DNA from 4 places in the Halobacillus sp. HZG1 genome. Region 3 is predicted to be linked to each of the others. Evidence: riboswitches for the same ligand, from Rfam matches in the RefSeq annotation. Region 3 holds a riboswitch; each other region holds the start of a gene.
What was found. Region 3 has a riboswitch for S-adenosylmethionine ahead of msrA (peptide-methionine (S)-S-oxide reductase MsrA). Riboswitches for the same ligand answer to the same signal wherever they lie in the genome.
Positions count from the first base shown of each region.

Region 1: linked by a shared signal. The riboswitch ahead of VKA52_RS09965 (acetyl-CoA C-acyltransferase) and the one ahead of msrA (peptide-methionine (S)-S-oxide reductase MsrA) in region 3 are both predicted to bind S-adenosylmethionine.
Region 2: linked by a shared signal. The riboswitch ahead of VKA52_RS12450 (methionine ABC transporter ATP-binding protein) and the one ahead of msrA (peptide-methionine (S)-S-oxide reductase MsrA) in region 3 are both predicted to bind S-adenosylmethionine.
Region 4: linked by a shared signal. The riboswitch ahead of VKA52_RS00065 (PLP-dependent aspartate aminotransferase family protein) and the one ahead of msrA (peptide-methionine (S)-S-oxide reductase MsrA) in region 3 are both predicted to bind S-adenosylmethionine.

Region 1 is NZ_JAYLVQ010000061.1:169,259-173,760, reverse strand. Features, by position in the region: gene VKA52_RS09970 (acetoacetate--CoA ligase) at 1-1,579, opposite strand, end outside; gene VKA52_RS09965 (acetyl-CoA C-acyltransferase) at 1,600-2,754, opposite strand; SAM riboswitch class I at 2,827-2,934, opposite strand; SAM riboswitch class I at 3,002-3,106, opposite strand; gene VKA52_RS09960 (cell wall-binding repeat-containing protein) at 3,378-4,502, opposite strand, start outside.
Region 2 is NZ_JAYLVQ010000065.1:34,656-39,157, reverse strand. Features, by position in the region: gene VKA52_RS12465 (carboxymuconolactone decarboxylase family protein) at 1-191, opposite strand, end outside; gene VKA52_RS12460 (MetQ/NlpA family ABC transporter substrate-binding protein) at 258-1,112, opposite strand; gene VKA52_RS12455 (methionine ABC transporter permease) at 1,145-1,813, opposite strand; gene VKA52_RS12450 (methionine ABC transporter ATP-binding protein) at 1,806-2,831, opposite strand; SAM riboswitch class I at 2,914-3,022, opposite strand; SAM riboswitch class I at 3,229-3,334, opposite strand; gene VKA52_RS12445 (TlpA family protein disulfide reductase) at 3,425-3,847, shown strand; gene VKA52_RS12440 (thioredoxin family protein) at 3,984-4,298, opposite strand; gene VKA52_RS12435 (toprim domain-containing protein) at 4,309-4,502, opposite strand, start outside.
Region 3 is NZ_JAYLVQ010000012.1:16,557-21,058, forward strand. Features, by position in the region: gene VKA52_RS01015 (alpha/beta hydrolase family protein) at 1-204, shown strand, start outside; gene VKA52_RS01020 (DJ-1/PfpI family protein) at 207-752, shown strand; gene VKA52_RS01025 (AIM24 family protein) at 786-1,478, shown strand; SAM riboswitch class I at 1,645-1,766, shown strand; gene msrA (peptide-methionine (S)-S-oxide reductase MsrA) at 1,888-2,361, shown strand; gene VKA52_RS01035 (ion channel) at 2,397-2,804, opposite strand; gene eutH (ethanolamine utilization protein EutH) at 2,957-4,066, shown strand; gene VKA52_RS01045 (peroxiredoxin-like family protein) at 4,101-4,502, shown strand, end outside.
Region 4 is NZ_JAYLVQ010000004.1:6,306-10,807, reverse strand. Features, by position in the region: gene VKA52_RS00075 (NUDIX hydrolase) at 284-883, shown strand; gene VKA52_RS00070 (trans-sulfuration enzyme family protein) at 943-2,088, shown strand; SAM riboswitch class I at 2,161-2,271, shown strand; gene VKA52_RS00065 (PLP-dependent aspartate aminotransferase family protein) at 2,410-4,188, shown strand; gene VKA52_RS00060 (aliphatic sulfonate ABC transporter substrate-binding protein) at 4,215-4,502, shown strand, end outside.

The DNA of each region.
Region 1 (4,502 bases), on a different contig from region 3:
CGCCTGGATTCAATGTTGTATCGGCACGTCCATAAATGATGAAGGATTGGTCGATGGTCTGTTCAGCTAAGTCCCCATGGGTCCAGATCCCTGGTCGTTTGGAAAAGTAGCTCTTCCGGTAGCGTTCCTCTCCACCTTCGCCGAAGAAGGTGAGCGGCATGCTCGGGAACGGTTTCGTACACACAAGGTCTCCTTTTTCTTCGTAAACAGAAGCTCCTCGCTCATCCAATACATCCACCGCCATCCCCAACGCTTTGCATGCGATTTCGCCTTGTTTAAGAGGGTGGACCGGAGATCCCATCACAAAACAGCCGATAATTTCTGTTCCGCCGGAAATGGAAGCAAGGAACAAATCCTGTTTGATGGTTTGATAAATCCAGTTGTATTGCTCAGGGGCTAAGGGAGCCCCGCAGGATAGCAGACTTTTCAAAGAGTCGAGCGAATGACTGCTTTTCAGGTCGACGCCTGCTTTCATCAATGTATCTAGGTATTTAGGACTTGTACCAAAATGGGTGATGCCGACTTCATCCGCAATGTCCCACAAATGGGTGAGGGAATCCTGTCTTACAGGAGAGCCGTCATACAACAGGATGGCGGCTTCACTGGTTAGCCCCGACACGAGCCATGGATACATCATCCAGGCGGTATTGGTGTACCAGAACAACACGTCATCTTGCTGGACATCGCAATGGAGCTGGTGTTCTTTCACATGTTGCAGAAGCGTCCCACCGACCGAATGGACAATCGCTTTCGGCAGCCCCGTCGTTCCTGATGTATATAAAATATATAAGGGATGGTTAAAAGGGACGGGTTCGAACGTTGGCTCTTCTGCTTCATTGTTACAAAGCTCGCTCCATGAAAGAGATTTAATCCCTTCAATATACGTTTCCCCTTCGAACGAGACGAGTGCGGATAGTCCTTCCAGGTGTTCCGTCGTCTGCTTGATTTTGTCCTCGATTTGGAACGGCTTTTGTTTATATTGATAGGAGAGAGTAGAGATCAATACTTTCGGTTTCACCTGACCAATGCGGTCGACGATTCCTTTCGTCCCAAAGTCAGGGGAGCAGGAGGTCCATGTCGCCCCTAATGAAGTGGTTGCAAGCAAGGCCACTAATCCCTGGATATCGTTCTTCGTGACCCCGGCGACACAATCGCCTTTTTGAACACCTAATTGTTTTAAACCTTCCTGGGCTTTGGCAACGGATTGTTTTAGCTCCTGTAAATGAATGCTTCGTTGAACACCTTCTTCATTTGCTTCATAGGCAACCACTCGATCAAGAGAACCCCTTAGCATGTTTTCAGCGAAGTTCAATCGTGCTTCCGGAAACCATGTACTATCTGGCATCGAAGGGCCAGGGACAAAAACACGGTCGCCTTTATTTCCGATAATTCCGGCGTAATCCCAAACGGCTGACCAAAATTCAGCGAGGTGAGAAACGGACCAGCGGTGGAACCGTTCATATGGAAAAAGCGGTTGGCCGGTAGATTCAGCAAAAGCTTTGATATGTGATTGTTCTATTCTTCCGCTCGATGGCTCCCATAGATAAGGAGAACGCTGAGCTGTGATTGATGTATTCATTGGAATTGTCTCCTTTCGAGTTATGTATGAGGCACTTCAATCAATAGGGCCATGCCCTGTCCGCCACCGCCACAAAGGGACGCGATGCCTTTTCCACCGCCGCGCCGTTTCAGTTCATGGGCAAGGGTCAAAACAAGCCGGAATCCTGTGCCGCCTAGTGGGTGACCAAGAGCGATCGCTCCACCGTTCACATTGACCCGGTCATAATCAATGCCAAGATCCCGGCAGCTGGCAATCACGACACTGGCAAAAGCCTCGTTGATTTCAAACAGATCGATATCGTCAGTCGTCAATTGGTGTCTATCTAATAGTTCCTGGATCGCTTGCGATGGTTTCGTTTGCAAGCTCGGATCTGGTCCGGAAATCTCTGACCAGTCGATGATTTCCGCCAACGGATTCTGCCCGAGTGATTCAGCTTTCTCTTTCGTGGTAACGATCCCAACGCTCGCCCCATCCGTCATCTGCGACGCATTGCCTGCCGTAATTGTGCCTTCGTTGGAAAAAGCCGGTGAGAGGTTCAATAACTTCTCGGCTGTTGTACCTTTGCGGATACCTTCATCTTCTTCAAGCAAACCTGAAAAAGGAGCGACTTCAGGTTGGAACCACCCTTTTTCTTGAGCATTCGCTGCTCGTTGCTGGGAAAGGGCGGCGTATTCATCCTGCTCCTCTCGACTAATTTCGAAGGAGCGGTTTTTCTCATCGGTAAGAGCTCCCATCGATACATCCGTTAAGGCGCACCACAAACCGTCGTTCAGTAAGGTGTCTTTGAGGATGCTATGGCCGAGTCCTGAAGAAGCACGTACAGGAGCAGTATGAGGAGCGTTCGTCATCGAGTCGAAGCCACCGACGATGTATAATTCTCCTTCGTTCAATTGCAGTCTTCGGGAGGCATCTGCGATCGTAGCGATCCCGCCTAAACAGACATTGTTCAATGTGATGGCAGGTGTATTGATCTCCACCCCCGCCTTATAAGCGACTTGCCTAGCAGGATTTTGGCCGCCCCCAGCCTGGATGACTTGGGCAAGCAGCGCGCCATCTGCCTGTTTGGCTATGGGATTTCTCTTAATTAGAGCGTTTAATGCGTGCGATCCAAGTTCTGCTGCGGATTTCTTTTTCAAAGCCCCTTTCCATTTTCCGAACGGGGTACGAATGCCATCTAAAAGTACAGTACTCATCTATGTAGCCACTCCTTTTTGTAAAATAGAAAGAGCCCTCTTCACAAAAAATAAGAAGAGGGCTCTTGGCTCTTCTTATCTTCCAGGATCATCTCCTGCAGGAATTAGCACCTTTTCAAGCGGTTGCTTGATGGTTGCCGGGCGTCAACGGGCCAGTCCCTCTGCCTCTCTGGATAAGAAATTGGTATTCAGTTGGAAATTATAAAACCTCTCTATCAGTGATAGAGAGGCTAGAGATTATGTAAATCTCTTATCTTCCTGAGCGTTCACTCAGTAGGATTTGGCACCATGCTATATAAATAGCGGTTGCCGGGTTTCACAGGGCCAGTCCCTCCACCTCTCTGGATAAGATGTTCTTTCGTTATTTGGTTAAGTGCCATGTTAGCAAGGGAAAGGATAAGTGTCAATGCATTTTATAGAAAAGTGTGAAAATTTATTATATTTGGGGTTCTGTTTTAGTAAGTGATTAACCAATCTATGAGGAACTTTTGGAGTTTTTCAGGATCATCCATAGAAAAACACCATCAAGTCATGATTGACTACTTGGTGGTGTTTGATCTGTTCTTAATTAATGATCTGTTTTTGGAGTTTTGTAAGGCTGCTCATGGAAGAGTAGTAGACTCCTATTCAAATAGCTCCAGAATCTCATCCTCCACATTTTCACTGACAGCTGCCGTGCCACCAAAAATAGTGAAGTAGAAGGTTTCGTTCTTAACAAAATAATCCTTCACTTCAGGCGAAAGGTAATTGGATGGAGTTAACAATAACGGTTCACCATACGTATAAGTGGCTCCTGCAAGAGCGTCTGCAAAGTCCGCTCCAGTCGCGATATTCACAAACGTCGGTTCCAGTTCGAAATGCTCAGCGATAGCAATCGATGTGCTGTATCTGTTCTTCCCTGAAATTCGCTCAGGATCAGGAAGTTGAGAGAAAACCTTTTGATCGACAACCCCGGAACCTCCTACAACATAGGTGAAGTCGTAATCGTTGATGGCCTGCTTCGTAGCTTCCGGAAGTTTACTTTTTTCTGTCAAAAGGATCGGCATCATGTTGCTTGCCGCTACAGGTGCAATGGAAAGGGCATCAGGGAAGTTTCTTCCGTATGCGACCACGGCTCCATCACTAGGTGGAAGCACTTCAGCAATAGCTGTTGCGGTTTCGTACCGGTCAGATCCTGAAATTCTTTCGACATCCAATCCTAATTTCACAAGGGAGTTTTCGACGTCTTTGGAAATGGCACCTGTGCCACCAAGGATCGTGACATGTTTGGCACCTAACACATCAATCGTCGATTTTGTAATTTGCGAAAGAGCGTTTTTCCTGGTCAAAAGAATCGGCGCATCATAGTAGAAGGCAAGCGGTGCTCCTGCAAGTGCATCAGGAAAATCGGCTCCTGTTGCCAGGATGATATGATCGTTTGGATACCCACCACTTCGACGTACAGCGATCGCTGCTGCGGTATGGTAGCGGTCTTCTCCGGCTATACGGTCAATGTATGGTTCCTCTTCGATAACAAAAGGACTCAGCATATACGTTTCTCCATTATTCAAGTCAGCTAAATCAGAAGCTTCAAGATAATAGACTCCCGGATTCAAATAAAACCCACCCGCAAATCCATACTCGTCGCTGTCTTTAAAATAGCTATCCATTTCTTCACCGGAGGAGCTATAAACATCTACATTCAGCTGCATGTTGGTTTCATCTACATCCATAGAGAAGAGAGATACAGAGAGATCCACTTCTTCATC
Region 2 (4,502 bases), on a different contig from region 3:
TGTGCAACGATGCTGATTCCTAATGCCATCAATTGCTTATCTTTTTTAGATAATTCCCCTTCTTTAAAGCATTCTTGTGTAAATTCATCGAACTTATGAGAAACTTCCGGCATGTGCTCTCTGAAGGCTCCCATTCCTTCTTTATAATCATGTAAATACGTTTGCGTCCACGTCATATTTTGTTCCTGCATACGAAAACCTCCCAATAAAAATAAGTGACTGCGGTTAGTATAAACCGCAGCCACCCATTTTATCCGTTATTCAGCATCACTTGATACCGGCACAACAGCACCGTCATATTCTTCTTTTATGAAGTTTACGATCTCATCAGAACGAAGAACTTCTACAAGGGTATTCAATGCTTCATTGTCTTTATCTTCACTATTAGCAGCAACAACGTTTACATATGGAGAGTCAGATTCCTCGAGAATAATTGAATCTTCACTTGGAGACAAGTCAGCTTCAATCGCATAATTTGTATTAATAGCTACAAGCACGTTTTCTTCACGTTGATAAACCTGGGGAAGGTTTGCTGCATCTACACCTGTATCAAATTCGATGTTTTTAGGGTTTTCTACAATATCCTGTACCGTAGCTTCTACTTTTTCAACACTTTCATCCAATTTGATCAGCCCCTCTTTTTCTAAGAGAGAAAGAACTCGTCCGTGAGTGGATACGGAACGACTCATGACTAGCGTCGTGCCCTCTTCCACATCTTCCAGGTTTTCATACTTTTGAGAATAAACTCCGATCGGCTCAATGTGGATACCACCGAGGTTTACAAAGTCATATCCTTTCTCTTCTTCTTGAGTCTCCATATAAGGAATCGTTTGGAAATAGTTTGCATCGATTCGACCTTCATCTAAGTCTTGGTTCGGTAAAATATAATCCTGATATTCTTCAATCTCTAATGTGATTCCTTTTTCTTCGAGCATAGGTTTTGCTTTTTCAAGAACTTCAGCGTGAGGAACACTAGTGGCTCCTACCTTAATCTCTTTGGCATCACCTTCACCTTCAGATCCTGATGAAGTTTCCTCCTCATTCGATGACCCGCAAGCTGCGAGCACTAGGATAAACAATACAGCGATTAAACTCGTCCAGATTTTTTTCATTTTTCATTCTCTCCCTTTTCTTTATTTTATCTTTATCTTTTATCCAATTTCCGTGAGATCGCATCTCCGATGAATTGGAATATAAACACAATCAAAATAATTAAAATGGTACAGATAAATACAACATCAAAATTACTTCTTTGGAAGCCGTAGAAATAAGCGAAGTCGCCAAGTCCACCTGATCCAATTGCACCTGCTACTGCAGTGTATCCAATCAATGCGATCGCTGTTACGGTAATCCCTGATATCAGAGCTGGCATCGATTCCGGAAGCAATACTTTGAAAATGATGGTCGAATACTTAGCTCCCATAGATTTTGCGGCTTCCACGACACCTTTATCGACTTCTTTCAAAGCAATTTCCACTAAACGGGCATAGAATGGAGCTCCACCAATAATTAGTGCAGGTAGCGCTGCTTGAGGCCCTCGAATAGTTCCAATCAGAAAATCAGTAAACGGGAACAACAATAAAATGAGAATGATAAAAGGAATCGCTCTAAATATGTTAACGATAGAAGCAGTGATCCAATTCAATGTTTTGTTTGCCCAGAGACCCCCAGGGCCGGTCAAATAAAGAAGTAGTCCCAATAGCAAACCTAAAACAAACGTACCTGCGACAGAAACCAGAGTCATGTAGAGGGTTTCATTTGTAGCTGTAATCATGTCTTCCATTCTTACGTTCGGGAACCATTCATTAAACATGTGGATTCACCTCCACTTCTACAGATGTTGATCCAATATAATCAATGGCACGCTCGACTTCTTTTTGATTTCCATCAAACTGTACAAACATTGTTCCATACGCACCCTTTTGCGTCTGGGTGATTTTCCCATGCAGAATGTTGACATCTACTTCAAACTTCCTGGATAAATCGCTGATGAGTGCTTGATTTGTACTATCTCCGACAAAATGAAGACGGATAATTTCTCCAGATCGGTAATTATCTTTGATCAACTGCAGGGAGGTCTCTTTTTCCGGATCTCCCATCACTTGATCCACAAACTTCTTCGTTACCGGTTTTTTAGGATGGAGAAAGACATCCAACACTTCCCCTTGCTCCACAATCTTCCCTTCTTCCATAACCGCCACCTGATGACAAATTTTGCGTATTACATGCATTTCATGTGTAATCAGAACGATTGTAAGGCCGAGTTTTTCATTAATATCCACAAGGAGATCAAGAATCGAATCAGTGGTCTCTGGGTCCAAGGCGGATGTAGCTTCATCACACAAAAGAACTTTAGGGTTGTTTGCAAGTGCTCTGGCTATCCCCACCCTCTGCTTTTGTCCGCCACTCAATTGAGATGGATAAGAACCTCCACGTCCTTTCAATCCCACCAAATCAATCAATTCATCGACTCGTTTCTGCCTCTCAGCTTTAGGGATACCGGCAATTTCCAATGGAAAAGCGATATTATCATGAACGGTTCGCGACCAAAGCAAGTTGAAATGTTGGAAGATCATTCCAATTTCTTGTCTTGCCAACCTTAATTTTCCTTTACTCAAAGAAGTGAGTTCCTGATCATCGACAAGAATGCTTCCTTCTGTGGGGTCTTCCAACCGGTTCAGTAAACGAATAAATGTACTTTTACCGGCACCGCTATAGCCGATCACCCCATAAATTTCCCCTTTGTTAATGTTAAGACTTAAGTCATCCACAGCTCGTACATCCTGATCTTTCGTGTGGAATATCTTTGATAGTCCTTTAATTGTAATCATGATGATTTCCCTCCACTTCCAAAAAAACGCCGCTCTGTTATGAGAACAGAGCGGCGTTTTTAATCATACCTAAAAATCTGTTCTCTCATCTGTCAAAGTTTTTTACTTTGCAGGAATTGGCACCTGAGCAAAATAGTTCTGCCGGTTGCCGGGCATCATCGGGCCAGTCCCTCCGCCACTCTGGATAAGAGATTTTAGTCTATTAAATTATTATTACTTTAACTCGTTTAAGTAGCACAAAGAGGATTGTAGCACCGTACGAATTTTGTGTCAACTCCAAAACAGATTGTTCAGAAAATAAAGTCGATCAATTATAAACCAAAACAGCAAATATTCACGCGATTTACACAATAAAAAAATCCCTTCTTTAAATAGAAGAGATTGATCGCGTTTACATTTCTCATCTATCAAAGTCAAAGACTTCGCAGGATTTAGCACCGTGCAGTCTACCTGCCGGTTGCCGGGCATCGTCGGGCCAGTCCCTCCGCCACTCTGGATAAGTGAAGATGTCGATATGAAATTAATAATTATGTTAGCATGGGACATAGATTAGCGTCAATCCATAACTTCGCCAGATACAAAGGAGAATGACATTGAGTGAACAAGCCCCTTTATTTGAACTGCCTTATATTAACGATCAATCTTCAATCTATAAACTGGAAGACGAACTAGGGAAAGTTATTGTCTTGACCTTCTGGGCCTCCTGGTGTCCAGATTGCGGGAAAGATTTACCTATGAAAGAACAACTGTTCAAAACGATGGATCATGAAAAAGTAGCGATGCTGACGATCAATGTTTCTGGAAGAGAACGGAAGATAGAGGAAGGTCTCGAATTCACCGAAAAGTTTTTAACGCAGCCTACTCTTTCTGACGAAGGACGTTACGTTTATGACATGTACAATTGTGATGGCGTTCCTTCCACCATCATCATCGATCAACAAGGTAATATCCATGCGAATTTTGGTGATCAGTCCTCCTTCTTAGATATTGTAAGCAAACTAGGAGAAATTGTATGATATTCAAGACTAGAAAAAACAGGGAAGACTCTGGAGAGTCTTCCCTGTTTTTTATTATAGAATAACTTCCAAACCATATTTAATAAGAGAAGTTTTCAATTCTACAGTAGTGGTCATTTCCTGGGAAATACATACACTATTCAACAAAACCAACGACTTTCTCATACATATAGGAGACAGATTGAAAAGCATATATCTTTTCCTCTACCTCCCCATCCCTCGTCACTAGCAGACACGGGACACTTTTAATCTTATAATACTGCATCCATTCAGGGTGCAGAGAAGCATTCATTTCCTTAAAAACTCCCCGATCAAAGACCGCTTCAAGTGTTGTAAGCATTTGACGTGCTAAATGACACGTTGCGCAAAAAGGGCTGTGAACGAAGGTGAGGGTCGTTTGTGGAGCATCAAAGTGCTTCTTTACTTCTGGTGATGTTTTTATTTCCTCCACAGCCATCCTCCTATATTAAATAAATCGATTTTACGTTGAAATGTCTACTAAGTAAGGCTCTTGCTAATTCAGCTTCCGGCGTAGCTGCTACTTCTCTGAAAGCCTTATCTATATAGATATGTTCGGCGTGAGGAAGCTCTTCCGTCAATTGTTTTCTTAATTTGTAGCCAGAGTCATCTTCGTCCACGAGAATATACACGGTCC
Region 3 (4,502 bases):
GTCCCTACATTAGTGCTTCACGGAGGAAGAGATCGGACCGTACCTGTGGAAAAGGCAAGGTACTTTGTAAGCTTGATGGAACGTGAGCATAACATCCATCGATATATTGAATATGAAAATGGAGATCACGGTTTGAGATTGCATTTTAAAGCGTATGCACCTGAGGTGTTGGAATGGTTTGAAAAGCATCTGGAGGGAGGATAATCATGACGATCGGTGTAGTGCTATACCCTGGATTTAGTGAATATGAAATCACGGTAGCTCTTTCAGTCTTTAAACAGGCAGAGCAAAAGGTTACATATATAGGTTTGGATGAGGAAAGAGTCACTGGTGAATCAGGACTTGAATGTGTAGTAAATGAAACAGTGGAAAAGGTCAGCCCTGGCGATTATGATTGCATACTTCTGCCCGGGGTCGATGATTTTAAACATCTTGTTGATCATCAAACGCTCATTAATTTCATTCAAAAAACCAGTGAAGAAGATGTTCTCATCGGTGCTATATCAAGTGCCCCATATTTCCTTGCCATGTCAGGAGTCCTTGATCATCATTCCTATACAACAGGCCTTACAAAAGAACAGAGAGTCTTCTTAAATGTGTTCCATGAGAATACGTATATGGATGAAACGGTGGTTGTTTCAAAAAAACTGATCACTGCCAAGGGATCCGCTTTTGTAGAGTTTGGCTTGATGCTGGGGAGAACTTTAGGACTCGATTTTGATCCATCGTGGTATAGTCAATTAGAAGCATAGATACTCTTAGAATACGATTAGGAGGAACAGATGATGAGCGACTACTCTATTAGTGAATTTATTAGAAAGACAAAGCAGGATGAATCAGAAAATGACTACTTTGAATTGGAGACTCCGCGGATTCTCGAAGTGAATCTTCTCGATCAAGTGTGGGCCAAGGCGGGAGCGATGATTTCCTATAATGGAAACATTAAATTTGAAAGAGAGGGCATTCTCGAGCATGGTGTCGGTCGTTTATTTAAAAAAGCGATGACCGGGGAAGGAAGTTCTCTAATGAAAGCCACTGGTCGAGGTCGCCTTTACCTTGCCGATCAGGGCAAGAAGATTACTATTTTCGACCTGGATAATGAGACCATCACGGTTAATGGAAATGATCTACTTGCCTTTGAACCGAGCATTGACTGGGATATCAAACTGATGAAGAAAGTAGCGGGGATGGTTTCTGGTGGTTTGTTCAACGTCACCCTTAGTGGAAGTGGGCGTGTGGCGATTACGTCGCACTATGAACCATTGACATTGTTGGTCCGTCCAGGGGAACCTGTGATCACTGACCCGCATGCTACTGTTGCCTGGTCCGGGCATTTGGAACCGAATTTCCGGACAGATATCAGTTTTAAAACATTGATTGGACGGGGAAGCGGAGAATCCATACAAATGGAGTTTGAAGGAGATGGATTCGTTATTGTCCAGCCGTTTGAGGAAGTTTATACAACAGGGCAGAGCTGAGCAGAAGCGGATTTTTTTACAGACAGGCATGAGCATGGTATGCTGTGAATACAATGACACCAAGAGAAACTTGATGTGCATTTATTGAAAATTTTTAATCTGTTATCCTTTACTTCGTTACAAAAACGTAGTAGGATGGGTACTAACAAAAATAAATAACGGAAACTTCTTATCCAGAGAGGCGGAGGGACTGGCCCTTTGATGCCCGGCAACCATCGAATCAATCTACGGATTGACGAGAACGGTGCCAATTCCTGTAGAATGTATGAACATTCTAAGAGATGAGAGGATCGTGCGGATATTAGCGACCCCTTTTCTTACTGGATAAGAAAAGGGGTCTTTTCGTGTAAGCACCATAACCGTCAAGGCTCTCGATAGAAGTTGCGTTAAGGGAAAGGAAAGATGTTAAATGGCAACCGCTATTTTCGGTGCAGGATGTTTTTGGGGAGTAGAAGCATTTTTTGAAAAATTCGAAGGGGTGACAGAAACGAAGGTAGGTTATATTGGCGGCCATCTGGAGAACCCGACATATGAACAGGTCAAAGCAGGAAAAAGTGGACACGCGGAATCTGTGAAAGTGAACTACGATCCAACGGTCATCACTTATGCAGAACTAGTGAATATCTTTTTTGAAGCTCACGATCCGACATCCCGCAATAAGCAGGGAATCGACGTTGGTCATCAATACCGTTCTGTTATTTTCCATTCGGATGCAAGTCAGAAATATATTGCTGAAGAGAAAATTAAAGAATGGGAAGGTAAAGGGGTCTTCAAACGCCCGATTGTTACAGAAGTTGAAGAGGCAACAACTTTTTATGAAGCGGAAGAACATCACCAGAAATATTTACAAAAGCATGGCTCTGCTGCATGCTCCATTGGATAATAAAAAGGACCCTTTCACAAGGGTCCTTTTTATATTTATGAATCTTCTTTTTGCCTGGATGCATCCATAGCTTTTAAGAAATAAGCTGTAGGGAGAAGGATGCCGATTCCTGATTCAAGCAAGGCAAAGAAACGGGCTGCCCCGACAGGCAGCATGTCACCATACCCCACGCTCAACAACGTTTCCCCACTAAAGTAAAGCAAGTCCAAAAAGTTTGGGTCGACAGGGTCCCTTGATGATAAACTAGTAACAAGAATGACTCCGTTTAATGATAACAAATAGTAGAGGAACGTAAATCCAATAAGCACACCTGTGAGTACAAAAAATAATTGAAAGAAAAGGGCCGTGCTGAAGTAGCTTTTTCTGTAGGATTTATTCGTGAAAAAATACACGAGGTTCGCTGCAATGAATATAACCACAACGATGAATAGAGCATGTACCATTTTTTCTTCTCCTTTACTTAAAAAAATATGGAAAGGCTAAGTCAGCGTCCACCGTGTAAAGATGAGCAAGCCATTATAGAAAATCTCCTACCCTGAGTAGTAGTTATTGTAAACATGGATGAAGGGAGAAATATGAGGAAGGGGCTGGGCTTTTGTGGGTTAATGACGCCATTTTAATTGTTATGTGTATCTTCATGGTATTGGGAGCACTGGATTATTATGTGCTTAATCACCGCCTATCTCTGGGATGGCGGTTTTACGAAGCTTTTATGATGATGGGTCCGCTTGCTCTTTCGATGGTAGGGATCATTTCTCTTGCCCCCGTACTCTCCCAGTGGCTTGCGCCTGTCATCACTCCGTTGTTTTTATGGTTCGGAGCGGACCCATCGATGTTTGCATCAATGATGCTTGCTATTGATATGGGAGCCTATCCTTTGGCGGAATCCTTAGCCCTTGAGGAAGAAGCGGCCACCTTTTCCTGGGCACTTCTCGGTACGATGATGGGGCCAACGCTTGTTTTTACTATTCCTGTTGCGCTAACAATTGTAAAAAAAGAAGATCGTCCTTACTTTTCAAAAGGCATTTTAGCTGGTTTAGTTACGGTTCCGATCGGATGTTTTGTCGGTGGTGCTCTAGCAGGGTATGAAGCTGGGTGGATGGTGCGTAATTTAACACCGGCTATTTTGCTTTCTGCCTGTATCGGAGCAGGTTTATGGCTGTTTACGAACGCCACCATTCGGTTATTTTCTTATTTTGGAAAAACCATTGAAATCGTGATTATCACAGGCCTCACTCTCATTATTATTGAAACTTTGACCGGCTTCATTGTTCTTCCTGGAATGGCTCCCTTATCCGAAGGTGTGATCATTGTTGGAAGGATCACCGTTACATTAGCAGGTGCTTATCCTCTTGTAGCTTTTATCAATCAGCGGGGAGAGCAATGGATTGGACAACTGAGTGAAAAGCTAGGTATGAAACCGACCTCTCTAACAGGACTGATTGCTTCTACAGCGCATCACTTACCTATGTTAGCGACAATGAAAGATATGGATGAACGAGGGAAAACGGTCAATGCTGCGTTTGCTGTGAGTGGAGCGTTCGTCATCGGCAGCCACTTTGCGTTTGTAGCTAGTGTAGACAAGGATATGATTTTTCCTGTACTCATTGGTAAGTTAACAGCTGGAGGGTTAGCCGTGGGCCTTGCCTTATGGATGACGAGGGAAAGCAAATCAGTTTCTTCTCGTGTTTCCCCCCCTATATAATGAAAAGTGAATCCACGGAAAAGGAGTTTTTTTCATGAAGACAGAAATGAGAAAGCATTATCATGAGTATATTGAAAAATTCAAGAAAGCAACTCCTGATGAAGTACAAGAAAAAATGAAGAATGCGATTGATGAACTGGAAGCTTCGAATGAAGGAGAAGGTTTGTCTGCAGGAGAGAAAGCGCCAAACTTTAATTTACCTGACGCGAAGGGAGAAACGGTCGAGCTCTATGAACAATTGAAAAACGGGCCGGTCGTCCTTACTTTTTATCGCGGAGGCTGGTGCCCATACTGCAACATGGAGCTGAGAGCCTATCAGCAGATCCTTGAGGAAATCCATGGAGAGGGAGCAGAGTTAATGGCCATCAGTCCACAAACCCCTGATCAGTCATTGACGACGCAGGAGAAGAACGAACTGAATTATCACGTACTGAGC
Region 4 (4,502 bases), on a different contig from region 3:
TGTCCTTTGTGTACTTGCCTCCTGTCTTTTTGTTATTCTTTGGGGGAGTCACCTGCTTTCTTTTCGTAAGGAAGGAAAAGGGAAAATATTAGAGTTGAATTGATTGCCACCATTATCATTCTTGAGATTCTGATCCTTTAAGGGGCTCCTTGAGGGTATTAATATCAAAAATATTTCCTTAGGAATGCCTCAGGCTCAGAGTGTCAAGCTCTGAGCTATTTTCTTTCTGAGAGGTTTTTGGAGGGAGAATGTGCTGTAGGCTGGCAGAATGGAGGAGATCCGTATGGCAGAAATGTTGACGATTTTTGATGAAAGCGGGCGTCCGTATGGAATGAAAGAAAGGGAAAAAGTACATAAGGACGGCGATTGGCATGAAACCTTCCATTGCTGGATGTTCTACAAGGAAGGTGAAACGATCCATTTATTGCTTCAACAAAGAGCGGATCACAAAAAGGACTTCCCGGGCTTGTTTGATATTACTGCTGCTGGGCATATAGAAGCGGGAGAGGACGTGCTGATGGCGGGTGTCCGGGAAATCGAGGAGGAAGTCGGTTTGACAGTAGTACCTGGCGATTTAGTTCACCAAGGAGATTTCAAGGAGGAGCTGAAGGAAGGTGGGCTCATAGACCGGGAGATTTGCCGCATTTACCTCTTCCTTTGGACAAATGACAGGACCTTTACCATTGGAGAAGAGGTGCAGGACATCGTTTCCGTTCCACTGGACGATTTGGAAGGTTTGAAGGATACACGCCAAATCGTGAAGGTGGTCTCTATTCTTAGTGGTGAGGAAAAAGAAGTGACGCGTAAGAATCTTGTCCCACATGAAAAAGGGTATGAACGGTACACCTTTCATGCGATCAGGGAATATGTCGCAAAACTTTGACAATATTCAAGCTTATTCTATATAATTTCTGATTAAGTGATAGAGAGAGGAGACGAACGATGACGAATACATCATTTGATACGAGGATCGTACACCATAAAGCGGATCAACGTCTTGTCCCGAACAGCAAAAGTACCCCGATTTACCAGACGTCCGCCTTTACTTTCAAAGACTTGGATCATTTGGAAAGTTATTATGAGGGAGACAGCCCTTATCTATATACAAGAGAGAGGAACCCTAATACAGATGAACTGGCAGGAACCATTGCGGAACTGGAAGAAGCACCAGCTGGAGTGGCATCTTCCTCTGGAATGTCAGCCATTCTTGCCGGCATTCTCGCGGTGGCCAAACCTGGGGATCATATCGTTGCAGCAGAAGATGTTTATGGGGGATCACACAAGTTGATCACCAAAGAACTTCCTGCGTTCGGCATTGATGTAACGATGGTTTCTTTTTCAAATTTAGACGACGTTTCAGAAGCGATGACGGATCAAACGAAGCTTCTCTATACGGAATCGATTTCCAATCCTTTTTTGCGTGTGGAAGATTTAGAAGGCTTAGTCAACCTGGCTCGTCAAAAGAATGTGAAAACGATGGTTGATAATACGTTCGCCACCCCGTACTTATTACAGCCTTACACGGATGGCGTCGATCTTGTCGTCCATAGTGGGACGAAGTATATTGGTGGTCATAGTGATGTGACATGTGGAGTGCTGGTCGGGAATGAGGATTTGATTCAGGCCGCGACCCAGAAGATTGTCACATTTGGTGCGAATCTAAGCCCGTTCGAAGCATGGCTTACACAACGCGGAGCCAAAACTTTAGGTCTTAGAATGAAGAAGCAATCATACAATGCAAAACAGGTAGCAACCGCCCTGAATGACTATGGCGCGGTCCGGACCGTCTATTATCCTGATAAGGTATCGGAAAAAGGAAACGGAGCCATTGTGACCATCGAACTTAATGATTCGATTGACATAGAGGCGTTCTTCCGTTCACTTGGATGGGTGAAGATTGCTCCTACGCTGGCGGGAGTAGAAACGACGGTTTCTTATCCTGTTCGTACATCTCACCGTGCGTTATCGAACGCTGAGCGCGAGAAAATCGGCATCAATGATTATGTGATTCGTCTTTCCATCGGAATTGAAGATCATGAAGATATTATCGATCAGCTGAAAAGAGCAATAGAAGCTTCAGAAAATTAATTTTTAAAAAAGATTGACTTTTCTGATTCTTATCCGTTATAATTCACAACATAATCAATCAACTGCATACATCTCTTATCAAGAGAGGCTGAGGGAATAGGCCCTGTGAAGCCCGGCAACCTTCAAACAATGGTTTGAAAAGGTGCCAAGTCCTACAGATCAGATTGATCTGGCAGATAAGAGGAGGAACCGAAATGACAAACCCTCTTCTTATTTGGAAGAGGGTTTTTTGCTGTTCGGAAAGAGATCAAGGACCTTTATGCACGCTTAAAACCAACTATTTTTATAAGAATAGGAAACTTATTTGGGGAGGAAACCATCATGACAAATTCATTTGAAAGCTATGATGTAGATACGATTTCTTTACACGGAGGACAATCACCAGATCCAACGACGGGATCTCGGGCGGTGCCGATTTATCAAACGACTTCTTATGTCTTCCATGACACAGAACATGCGCAGAGCCTATTTGCCCTTGATGAGCCTGGAAACATCTATTCCCGGATCGGAAACCCGACTGTTGATGTTTTCGAAAAAAGGATGGCCCTCTTGGAAGGTGGGGTCGCTTCTGTTGCGACAGCTTCCGGGATGTCCGCCATTGCTTTATCCATTCTGAATATCGCAGGATCTGGAGATGAAGTGGTTGCAGCGGCAAACCTGTATGGCGGCACCTATAATTTATTCGCTAACACTTTACCGCGATATGGCATTAAAGTTCACTTTGTTGATCCGGAGGAACCGGAAAATTTCCGCAAAGCGATTACAGAGCGAACGAAAGCGGTCTTCGCTGAAACCATTGGTAATCCAAGTCTTCATGTGCTGGATATTGAAAAGGTAGCGGCTGTCGCTCATGATCATGGCCTTCCGCTTTTGATTGATAATACATTCGCCACCCCTTATACATGCCGGCCTATTGAATACGGGGCCGATATTGTCATCCATTCCGCAACGAAATGGATCGGCGGCCACGGAACGGCCATTGGAGGAGTTGTCGTAGACGGGGGACAGTTCGATTGGGGTAACGGTAAGTATCCCGTTTTCACAGAGCCTGATGATAGTTATAACGGAATCGTCTATACCGCCGATTTCGGAACGCTTGCTTATATCACGAAATTGCGTGTCCAGCTGCTTCGTGACTTTGGTTCTTGTTTGAGTCCTCAGAATGCCTTCTTGTTATTGCAAGGTTTGGAGACACTGCATTTGCGTGTCGCCCGGCATGGAGACAATGCTCAGGAAATCGCAGAATACTTACAAGGTCATCCCGATGTGGAATGGGTGTCGTATCCAGGCCTGCCCTCGCATCCGGCTCATGAGTTAGCCACTCGATATCTTGAAGGAGGATATGGTTCTATCGTTAACTTTGGCATTAAAGGTGGAAGGGAAGCCGGGAGACAAGTGATCAACAACATTTCACTCTGGTCACATGTAGCAAACGTTGGCGATGCGAAATCGTTAATTATCCATCCCGCTTCCACGACTCATCAACAGTTATCCGTGGAAGATCTAGCTGCAAGTGGAGTGACAGAGGAATTGATCCGCTTATCCATAGGGCTTGAATCGAGCAAAGATTTGATCAACGATCTTGATCGGGCCATTGCTAAAGCGACCGGAAGGGAAACGGAACAAACGGCGATTACTGAAAATGACGAAGGTGTCATCAAATGGGCCTTGAGCTCCTCCAAAACCCAGGAAGATGGAGAAACGCGTCCCAAACGTTTAGCGGTTGTCGGATTGAGCGGAAAGCCTTCACGTCCGAGTCATCGCCTAGCTAGAAAAATGCAGAGGATGGGATACCAAATCGTGCCTGTAAATCCACGGGAAACAGAAGTCCTTGGTGAGAAAGCCTATCCTGATCTGAGATCGATTCCATTTAAAGTTGATGTTGTTCAAGTGTTTCGCAGTCCGGAAGCAGCCATTGAAATTGCTAAGGAAGCGGCAGATATCAGGCCGGATGTCTTTTGGCTACAGGAAGGGGTCATCTCACCGAAGGCGGCCCAGATTGCAAGTGAAGCAGGACTTGAAGTCGTTCATAACCGGTGCACGTATAAAGAGGCCCAGCGTTTACGCGGAACCATTGATACGTATGCCTGTGAAATCTAAAAAATAATCATAGAGGAGCGTGTAAGATGGGATTTAAGAAAACATTCATGACGATAGGGTTACTTGCAGCCGTGGGTTTGGTGGGTTGTTCCGGAGATGCAGAGGGGGAGAGTAGCTCACCAGACAAAGTGACGCTCGACTATGCGTATTACTCCCCCACGAGTCTTGTATTGAAAGAGCAGGGATTCGCCGAAGAAGTCTTTGAAGAAGAAGGGATCGAAGTGGAATGGGTCCTCAGTCAGGGAAGTAACAAAGCTCTTGAATTCCTGAATTCCAGCAGTATTGACTTCGGTTCGACCGCCGGTGCAGCGGCT